2 regions of the Comamonas endophytica genome follow, and region 1 is predicted to be linked to the other one. Evidence: riboswitches for the same ligand, from Rfam matches in the RefSeq annotation. Region 1 holds a riboswitch; the other holds the start of a gene.
The links. A riboswitch is a leader RNA that binds a small molecule or an ion and turns the genes downstream of it on or off. The one in region 1 is predicted to bind cobalamin.
Positions count from the first base shown of each region.

Region 2: another riboswitch for cobalamin. It lies ahead of M9799_RS01880 (TonB-dependent receptor); the one in region 1 lies ahead of M9799_RS17540 (ABC transporter substrate-binding protein).

Region 1 is NZ_CP106882.1:122,846-127,963, forward strand. It holds gene M9799_RS17535 (FecCD family ABC transporter permease) at 1-947, opposite strand, end outside; gene M9799_RS17540 (ABC transporter substrate-binding protein) at 961-1,971, opposite strand; cobalamin riboswitch at 2,093-2,290, opposite strand; gene M9799_RS17545 (GNAT family N-acetyltransferase) at 2,436-2,936, shown strand; cobalamin riboswitch at 2,969-3,183, shown strand; gene cobW (cobalamin biosynthesis protein CobW) at 3,290-4,348, shown strand; gene cobN (cobaltochelatase subunit CobN) at 4,348-5,118, shown strand, end outside.
Region 2 is NZ_CP106881.1:444,529-449,646, forward strand. It holds gene M9799_RS01870 (FecCD family ABC transporter permease) at 1-39, opposite strand, end outside; gene M9799_RS01875 (ABC transporter substrate-binding protein) at 36-941, opposite strand; gene M9799_RS01880 (TonB-dependent receptor) at 944-3,097, opposite strand; cobalamin riboswitch at 3,310-3,540, opposite strand; gene M9799_RS01885 (MetQ/NlpA family ABC transporter substrate-binding protein) at 3,795-4,583, shown strand; gene M9799_RS01890 (FadR/GntR family transcriptional regulator) at 4,649-5,118, opposite strand, start outside.

The DNA of each region.
Region 1 (5,118 bases):
GGCAGCACCTGGCCGGGAATCAGCGTGCGCGAGATCACATCGGCAGCAATCAGGAACACCGCGCCCATCAGGGCGCTGACCGGGATCAGCCGGCGATGGCGCACGCCGACGATAAAGCGCGCCGCATGCGGAATCACGAGGCCCACGAAGCCAATGGCGCCGACGATCGACACCATCACCGCCGTGATCAGCGCTGCCGCCAGCAGCAGCACCAGCTGCAGCCGCCGCACCGGCACGCCCAGCGCGGCGGCCGATTCAGTTCCGAAGGTGAAGGCATCTAGCGCACGCGCGTGCCAGGCGCAGACGGCCATGCCGGCCAGCGCCACGCCGGCCGTCAGCAGGGTGTCGCTCCAGCGCACGCCGCTCAGGTTGCCCAGCAGCCAGAACATGATGCCGCGCGCCTGCTCGGCGCTGCCGGACTTGGTGATGATCAGCGAGGTCAGCGCATTGAACAGCTGCGAGCCGGCAATGCCGGCCAGCACGATCTGCGCGCCGTTGCGCAGGCCCCCGCTGCCCGCGGCATGCGCCAGCAGCGCCACCAACGCAAATGCGCATACGGCGCCAAAGAAGGCACCCGTGGTCATCGACACTGCGCCCGCGCCCAGGCCCGCCACCGACACCAGCACCGCCCCCGTCGAGGCGCCGGCGGAGATGCCCAGCAGATAGGGCTCGGCCAAGGCGTTGCGCAAGAGCGACTGCAGGATCACGCCCGAGATCGCCAGGCCCGCGCCGCAGCTGGCCGCCACCAGCGCGCGCGCCAGCCGGTAGTTCCAGACGATGCCCTGGTCGATGGGATCCACCGGGTATCGGGCGCCCAGCAGCTGGTTGGCCAGCACCTGGAAGACCGTGGCTGGCGCCAGCCGTGTCTCGCCGATGGCCACGCCCAGCAGCACGGCAACGGCCAGCAGGGCCAGCGCCGCGGCGCCCAGCAGAAGGATTCGCAGCACTTCGGTGAGGCTCTTAACGCGCGGGCGCCTGCAGCTCGAGCGCCGCCTGCGCGATCTGCTCGATGCCATCGACCATGCGTATCGAGCCCTGCAGCGCATCGGCATCGACGATCACGATGCGGTTGTTCTTCACCGCATCCATATGGCGCGTGACCGGGTCCTTCTTCAGGAACTCGAGCTTCTTCCGGTAGTCGTCGGCGGGAAAGCGCCGGCGGTCCATGCGCGCGATGATCAGCATCGAGGGGTTGGCCTTGGCAATGGTTTCCCAGCCCACGGTGGGCCATTCCTCGGCCGAAGTGACGATATTGCGCAGCCCCAGCGTCTGCAGCATGTAGCCGGCCACACCCTTCTGGCCTGCCATGTACGGGTCGATGGACAGATCCGCGCTGGAGAACCACAGCGCCGCCGACATGTTCCGCAGCCTGGGCGACTGCAGCTGGGTGACGGCCTTGGCTTGGCGTTGCCGGAGTTCCTGCACCAGCGCCTGGCCGCGTGCCTCGACGTCGAATATCTGCGCCAGCTGCTGGATGCTCTTGTAGAGCGTATTGACGTCATAAGCCGCGGTGCGCGTGCCGTCGGCGCCGCTGAGGTTGTTCTTGCCCTCGCAGTCCGAGGGCATGGCATAGGTGGCGATGCGCAGGTCATGGAACTGCTCGCGCGTGCCGACCACGCCCTCCTTGCCCACCATCCATTCGAACTGCGACACCACCAGCGCCGGACGCTTGCCGATCACGGCCTCGAAGCTCGGGTCGTTGTCGGCCAGGCGCGGCACCTTGTCGTCGATCGCCTTGAACTGCGGCTGCACCGCGTTGAACCACAGCGAGGTGCCGGACACCCTGTCGCCGAGGCCCAGCGCATAGAGCATCTCGGTGCCGGCCTGGCCGATGGTCACGGCGGATGCGGGAGCCTTGTCGAATTTCAGGGTGTGGCCGCAATTTTGCAGCTGCAGGGGGTAGTCGGTGGCGCTGGCAGCCAGCGGGGCCGCGGACAGCAGCAGGGAGAAGGCGAGGCGTCGAAGCAGCATCCAGGGATCTTTCCAGAAAAGGCGGGCGCTTCCGGAAGCCAGCCATGCACGACCCGGCCCGCCGCTGCTGCGGCACGCCTGGATTCCCGCCATTGGTCGCTTCCCGGACACCCCGCCGGCAGTGATCGTCTAATCCTCGGCAGGTCTCCTGACTGGCAAGTCATCGCACGCCTGGCGCCTTCCCGAACGTGCGTTCAGTGGCTTGGTGCAGGGGCACTCGTTGCCTACAGTTGCGGGGGCAGTTCCATTTCGTGGATTCCCTCATGTGTCGGCACGGGCCGATGCATGTCCTTGCGGAACCGGAGGTGGGGTTAATGTAGCTGATTTGGGGGAGGTTGCTGGGGTGTTGGAGGGCAGGACGTCCATCCTTCGACAGGCTCAGGACGAACGGGGTAATACCTTTCGCCCTGAGCCTGTCGAAGGGTGTCACCCCTACAGCGCCGCAAATGCCATAGAGTTCCATCATGTCCCGCATCCTGCACATCGAACCCGTCCCTACCCTCCCGCCCGTTCTCGACTTTCTCCAACAAGCCCGCTCCCAGATGTTTGCCGGACGCGCCGATATTGAAACCATCCCACCGGATCTGCAAAGCTTCGAACAGACCTACGCCAGCGGCACCGGCCGGATGCTTGCCGCCTGTGATCCCGCGCGCCAATTGATCGGCACCATCGCCTGGCGCGCCTATGACGGCCGCTTCGCGCAACTGGATTTCTCCCCAAAGAAGGTGGTGGAAGTGGTGCGTCTGTTCGTCGCACCCGAATACCGGCGCCAGGGCATTGCCGATGCGCTGTTCCAGGCGCTGTGGGAGCAGGCCATTGCGCAAGGCATCGAAGTGCTATATCTGCACACCCATCCCTTCCTTCCCGGCGCCCTGGAATTCTGGCAGCGCCATGGCTTCGAGGTGATCTGCCGGGATGCGGATCCACAATGGCAGACCATCCATATGCAATGCGCGCTCCAATGACCTGCGCGCTAGAGGTCGAAAGACGCCTCCTATAATCCCCGCACCGTACAGGAGTCCCGCGCCGAAGTCTCGGCCGGGGTGAAACGGGAAGACCGGTGACCCCATGCATTTGCCTGGCCATTCCGGCGCAGCCCCCGCTGCTGTAAGCCTGACAGACACAACGCAATGCCACTGGGCGCCGGCCCGGGAAGGTGCTGTGCGCTGGGTGACGGCAAGCCAGAATACCGACCTGTAGGCTTTCAGCCGTTGCCCCGGGGTGTGGGCGGCCTGCTCATGTCCCGTGGCCGCCTCCCGCCCGCGGGCGCCTGGCATGCCGTCCCCGTCCCTGGTGCGCTTTACTACCAGGAGACCCCATGACCCCATCCGCCAAGATTCCCGCCACCATCGTCACCGGCTTCCTGGGCAGCGGCAAGACCACGCTGCTGCGCCATATCCTCGAGAACGCGGGCGGGCGCCGCATCGCCGTCATCGTCAATGAATTCGGCGAGCTGGGCATCGATGGCGACATCCTGCGCAGCTGCGGCATCGGCTGCGACGACAACGGCGAGGAGCTGCCGGGTCAGCTCTATGAACTGGCCAACGGCTGCATGTGCTGCACGGTGCAGGAGGAGTTCTATCCGGTCATGCGCGAGCTGATCGCGCGGCGCGCGGATATAGACCATATCCTGATCGAGACCAGCGGCCTGGCGCTGCCCAAGCCGCTGGTGCAGGCCTTCAACTGGCCGGAGATCAAGAACGCCTGCACGGTGGATGCCGTGATCACCGTCGTCGACGTGCCCGCCACCGCTGCCGGCCAGTTCGCCGCCAACCCTGCCGCCGTCGATGCCCAGCGCCGCCAGGACCCGAATCTGGACCACGAATCGCCGCTGCACGAACTCTTCGAAGACCAGCTGATGTCGGCCGATCTGGTGGTGCTGAGCAAGCTCGATCTGGCTAACGCCGAGGACCGCGCCAAGGTCGAGGCCATCGTGCGCGAGGAAGTGCCGGCGCAGGTGAAGATCGTCGCCGCGGACCAGGGCCGCATCGATCTGGGCGTGGTGCTGGGATTGTCCAGCGCCTCGGAGGAGACCATCCACGAGCGCCAGGGCCACCATGGCCATGACGAGGAGGACCATGACCACGATGATTTCGACTCCATCGTCGTGAAGCTGCCCGAGGTCGAGCGCGATGGGCTGCTGGCCGCGCTCGAACGCATCGTGTCGGAGCACCAGGTGTACCGCGTGAAGGGCTTCGTTGCGGTTCCGGGCAAACCGATGCGCCTGGTGGTGCATGGCGTGGGTACGCGCTTCGACAGCTATTTCGACCGCCGCTGGGCCGCGGGCGAGACGCCGCAGACGCATCTGGTGCTGATCGGCCATGATCTCGACGAGGCCGGCATCCGTGCCGAGCTCGCCTCCCTGGGAGCGCGCTGATGCATCTGCTTGCCGTCCAGCCCGGGGGCTTCGTCGATGACGAGGCCTTTGTTTCCAGCCTGGGCCAGACGCCGGCGCAGGTGGTGGTGCTGAGCGCGGCCGACACCACGCTGGCGCTGCTGGCCGAGGCCTGCGCCCAGCTGCGCGCCGGGGTGGATGGTGAGCGGTTGCCCACGCTGCGCCTGGCCAATCTGATGCACCTGCGCCAGCCGGCCTCCGTCGATCTGTATGTGGACGAGGTGCTGCAGCATGCGCGCGTGATCGTCATCGACCATCTCGGCGGCGAGAGCTACTGGCCCTATGGCACCGAGCGCATCCGCGAGATTTGCCGCCTCAAGGGCATCACGCTGGTGATGTTCTCGGGCGATACCACCGAGGACCTGAATCTGCTGCAAAAGAGCACCGCCCAGGTGGAGCAGTGCCGCGCCCTGTGGCGCTATCTGCGCGAGGGCGGCATAGCCAATGCGCGCGAGATGCTGCGCTATCTGTGGCAGGCCTTCCTGGGCGGAACGCAGCCGGCGCTGCCGCCGCGCCCGCTGCCTTCGGTGGCCGTGTACCACCCGGCGCACGATGCCGCCACGGCCGAGGACTGGCAGCAGCCCGGCCCGCTGCAATGGCTGCCCGGCGCCCCCGTGGTGCTGATCGCGTTCTACCGCGCGCATCTGCAGTCGGGCAACACCCAGGTGTTCGAGGCGCTGAGCCGCGAACTGCTGGCGCGCGGCATGAACCCGCTGCCGCTGGCGCTGCTGTCGCTGAAAGACGCGGCCAGC
Region 2 (5,118 bases), on a different replicon from region 1:
GAGCGCCAGCAGTGCCCATGCGGGCCAGCGGATTTTCATTTCCATCCTTTGCGCTGCAGCTGCAGCAACCGGTGCGCGAGGGATTCGATCCCATCGAAGGTGCGCGGGCCGGGAATCAGGAATTCGGCGCGCGCCACGGTGATGGCCCGCTGCGCGCGCACCGCGCGCATGTCGCGCCAGCCGGGGCGGCGCGCCAGTTCGTCGAGCCCCGCCTGCGCGCCGGCAAACAGCAGCACATCGGGATCGCACGCCAGTGCCGCCTCGGGCGATACCTGCGCCAGCGTGCCGATGCCCGGCAGCGCATGCCGTGCACCCGCGCGCAGCATCGCCTCATGGGTATAGGTGCCGGGTCGCGCGACCAGCAGCATGCCGTTGCCCATGCGCCCGGTGACCATCAAAGCGCGCGGTGCGGCCCGGCCCGCCATCTGCCCGTCGACGGCGTGCAGGCGCTGCTCCAGCGATGCCGCCAGCGCCTCGCCACGCGCCTCGACGCCGGCGGCCTTGGCCACCAGGCGCACATTGCCGATCACCTCGCCCAGGCTGCGGCTCAGCAGCACCATGACCGGCACGCCGATGCGCTCCATGGGATCGACCAGCTGGTGCGCGGCCTGGCGCGCGGGCGTGACGATCACCAGGTCAGGGCGCTGCGCCACTACCGCATCGACCGAAAAGCCCAGGCGCCCGCCCACCCGCGGCAGCCGGGCCACCTCGGGGGGAAAGCGCGTGAATTCCTCGATGCCGACGATGCGCCTGGTCAGCCCCAGCGCAGCCACCAGCTCGGTGTTCGAGGAAAAGATGGTCACGATGCGTTGCGCCGGAGCAGGCAGCACCACCTCCCGGCCCAGCGCATCGCGCAGGCGTAAGGGTGAAGAAGCCACTGCATTGCCCAGCAACGCGCCGCAGCCCAGTGCGCCAAGCAGTCCGCGCCGTGCGATGCCCATGGTCAGAAATCGGCCTGCAGCCCGATCAGCCATTCGCGCCCCGGCATCGAAGTGCCGCAGCCGCCGTTCTGGAAGATCGGGTTGGCGATGCACGGCCGCTTGTCGAGCGCGATGAAGATCGGATGGCGGTTCAGGTCGAAGACGTTGTTGATGCCCGCGAACAGCTTCATGCCGCGGCTCACGCGGTATTCGCCGCGCAGGTTCCACACGGTGAACGCGCCCTTGCGGTGAATGAAGGTGCTGCTCGGCTCGCCCTGCGGGATCAGCAGGTTCTCCTCGGTGTCGTACCACATGGGCCCGCGCAGCAGCGCCGTGAGCTGTGCGCTCCAGTCGCCCGGGTTGCGGTCCATGCCGCGCGCCAGGCGCAGGCCGACCGCGGCCTCGTATTGGTACATGCGCTGCACGCGGTCGGTGTTGGCCGAGGCGGCCGCGCCCTTGTCCTTCATCTCGAAATGGTAGTAGCTATTGCCGAAGACGCTGAGCACCGGACCGCTGGCCAACCGGCCGATCTCGCTGCGCGCGCTGAGCTCCAGCCCGCGCGCGACGATATCGGCGGCATTGTTGGCGTAGTCCGAGGTGTTGGTCGCCGGGCCGCGCGAGACGGTGATGATGCGGTCCGAGATGGTGTTCTGGAACAGCGCGGCGTCAACCGTCAACGAACCCTGGCGCAGGGTAGTGCCGACTTCCAGCTGGCGGCTGGACTCGGGCTTGAGGTTCGGATTGCCGAAGCTGCGCCCGCCGCCCACCGCGGTGAAGTCGGCCGACAGCTCGCTGGCCGTGGGCGCGCGGAAACCGGTGGAGGCCCCGGCGCGCAGCGCCCAGCTGTCGCTGACCTTCCAGACCGCGCCTGTGGACCAGGTGGTCTTGCCGTAGTCGCGCGCAGTGGTCACGGCCAGCGGCACATTCGGCGTCTGGTCGAAGCGCGTCTCGCCCCAGGTGCGGCGCAGCCCGGCGCGCAGCGTCAGGCGGTCGCCGAAGAAGGTCTGTGCATCCTCCAGATACAGCGCGTGGGTGTGCTCGGTCTGGTTGGTGTCATAGGGCGCGACCTGGCCCGCGGGCCCGCCGGGCATGGCATTGCGCTCGCGGTCCGAGCGCAGCCGGTTCTTCTCGTAATCGAAGCCCAGCAGCAGGTCGTTGCTGTCGCTCAGGCGCAGGCGCGGCTGCAGGCGCAGGCCGGTGGCATCGAGCTGGCGGTGGTTGTAGTCGCGCGCGGTGCCGGGCACGGCGCTGGTGCCCGACCGGATCACGGGCGAGGCCCAGTTGAACTCGTCGACGTCGGTGAACGCATAGGCATGCGCCAGCCAGCTCACCCGCCCGCCGGGCAATGCGCCCTCGTAGCGCAGATCGGCTGACTGGTTGTAGCGGTTGTCGCGGCTGAAGATGTTGGCGCCGGAGCCACGGAAGCCAGCGTTGTAGATGCCGTCGGTGCGCAGCTGCAGTTCCACGCGGTGCAGGTCGGCCAGCTGCCAGCCGAGCGCGCCGCTGGCGCCGCGGCGCTTGTAGCTGGTGTTCCTCATCTCGCCGCCGCCGCGGCCCGAATCGTAGTCGTCGCGCCCGCCGGCATTGGCGCCCACATACCAGTCCCAGCGCTCGCTGGCGCCGCTGATCTGCGTGTCGGCGCGCCACAGCCCGCTGCCGCCGCCCACGACGGAAGCGCGGTTGCCGCCGCCGCTGGCGCCGGTGCGCAGGATGATGTTGATCACCCCGCCCATGTTCTGGCTGCCATAGACCACCGAGCCCGGGCCGCGCACGATCTCGATGCGCTCCACATCCGACAGGCTGAGCTTGGAGAGGTTGGCCGTGCCGGCGCGCCGACCGTTGAGCAACACCAGCACCTGGCCGCGGTAGTCGCGCCCCTGGCCGTCGGTGGCCGCGCCGCGCAGGTTCATCGAGGTCTGGGCGGCGGTCCATTCACTGAGAAAGCCCACCGCGTGCTCGGCCAGCAGATCGGTCACCGAGCGTGCCGAGGAGCGCTCGATATCGGCGCGGTCGATGGTCTGGGTGGTGGCGGCGATGCGCAGGCGCCCTTCGGGGCGCGCCGTGGCGGTGACGAACACATCAGCGAGCGTCGTCGGGTCTTCACCCGCCGCATGGGCCGCTGGACCCGCCAGCGTGGCCCAGGCCAGCAAAGACAGCAGGGCCGGACGGCAAGACAAGGGAAAGGAAGGCAGGGCAGCGCGTCTGAGCGCGTGCCGCGAACGAGGCAAGTGCATACGATGATTTCAAGGCGAGGCTTCGCTCACCCGCGAAGCCCAAGGACCAAAACCCGCCGCAGCGCGCGCCTGCATGAACCCGCAGCCAGGCCTGGCCACGCCCGTGCGCCGCCATTGCTTCAGCTGTTTGTCCAGACATGCGCACTCCCGCGGCGTCCGAAGCGATCACAAAGGCCGGTCTCCGGGCTCGCGAAACGCTGGCGCATGTCGAATGCGCCAGCTCAGCCCTCGCCTTCCCGCGCGCCAAGAGCACGCAGTGACTGCCAGCCTGGGGGCCAGCGTGAGGACCTGGGATTTCGCCCACCGTTGCGGGGGCAGCGCAGGCATTGCCGGGATATGAGGCCCGGCGCACCTGCTTGTCGAACACCTTTGAATCTGGGCGTCATCAGGCGGGCTCTGAGCCCGCACAACGGACGCCTGTGCGCGATTATCAAGGAAAGACGCGTTTTGTCACAGAACCAAATCAGGCGGAGCACCCGCATGAAAACACTGGCATGCATATAAAACCACATTCTTATAACCAGAATGGCTTTCTCCTACGTATCCCGTGCCTGATGGTCACTAAACTAGCGCTTTCTGCACTGCGTGTTCACTGTTTTGGTGCAGACCCCTCCCTCCATCTCTTCAAGGAAGCCTTGTCATGCTGAAGAAAGCTCTTAGCGCGATCGCCCTGGCCAGCCTGGCTCTGACTGCCCAGGCAGCCGACGTGGTGCTCAAGGTTGCGGCCACCGCCGTGCCCCATGCCGAAATCCTCAACCACATCAAGCCCGCGCTGAAGAAGCAGGGCGTGGAATTGCAGGTGCGCGAATTCAGCGACTATGTGCAGCCCAATGCGGCCGTCGAAGACAAGCTGCTGGACGCCAACTTCTTCCAGCACCAGCCCTACCTCGACAGCTACAACAAGGACCGCAAGAGCTCTTTGGTGGCCGTACCCAACGGCAAGATCCACGTCGAGCCCTTCGGTGCCTACTCGCGCAAGATCAGGAACATCAACGAGCTCAAGGAAGGCGCAACCGTCGCCATCCCCAACGATCCCTCCAATGGTGGCCGCGCGCTGCTGCTGCTGGCCAGGCAGGGCCTGATCGAGCTGAAGGACCCGAGCAGCCTCACGCCCACGGCGCTGGATGTGGTGAAGAATCCGAAGAAGCTGCGCTTCCGGGAACTCGAGGCGCCGCTGCTGCCGCGGGCGCTGGCCGATGTGGACCTGGCGCTGATCAACACCAACTACGCGATCGAAGCCAAGCTCAATCCCACCAGGGACGCGCTGTTCATCGAGGGCAAGGACTCGCCCTACGCCAACATCGTTGCCGCGCGCAAGGACCGCGCGGGCAGCCCGGAGATCGCCAAGCTGATCCAGGCGCTGCACAGCGAGGACGTGAAGAAGTTCCTGCAGGACAAATACCAGGGCGCGGTCGTTCCCGCGTTCTGAGCCTGCCCTCCCCGCCAGCCGCCGGCCGTGCCCCGCGCACTGCCGGCGGCTTTGCTTTTGGCGGCTCAGCGCGGTGCCGGCGCGTCGGGCCGCCCTGGGCCGAACAGCCGCTCTATGCCGGCCGCGAGGTGCGCGCGCATGGCCTCGCGCGCACGCAGCGGATCACGCGCGGCAATCGCCGCCTCGATCTCGGCATGCTCCTGCAGGACCGCGGCGGTCTTCATGGGCGAGCGCTTCGACAGATCCCTGATCAGCTGCACGCTGAAGCGCATCTGTTCGGCCAGCGCCTGCATGGTCAGCAGATAGAAGCGGTTGCCGCTGGCCTGGGCGACCGCGATATGGAAGGCCAGGTCTTCCTCGATGCCCGGCTGCCGGCTGGCCAGCGCAGCCTGCATGCGGTGGTGCGCCATCTTGATCTGGACATGCTGCGTCTGGCCCGCCTGCGCCGCCAGGGCCGCGCTTTCCACCTCGATGTTCATGCGGAACTGCAGGAAGTCGCGCACGTCGGCGATGCTGGAGAAGGCGCCAAAGGGCA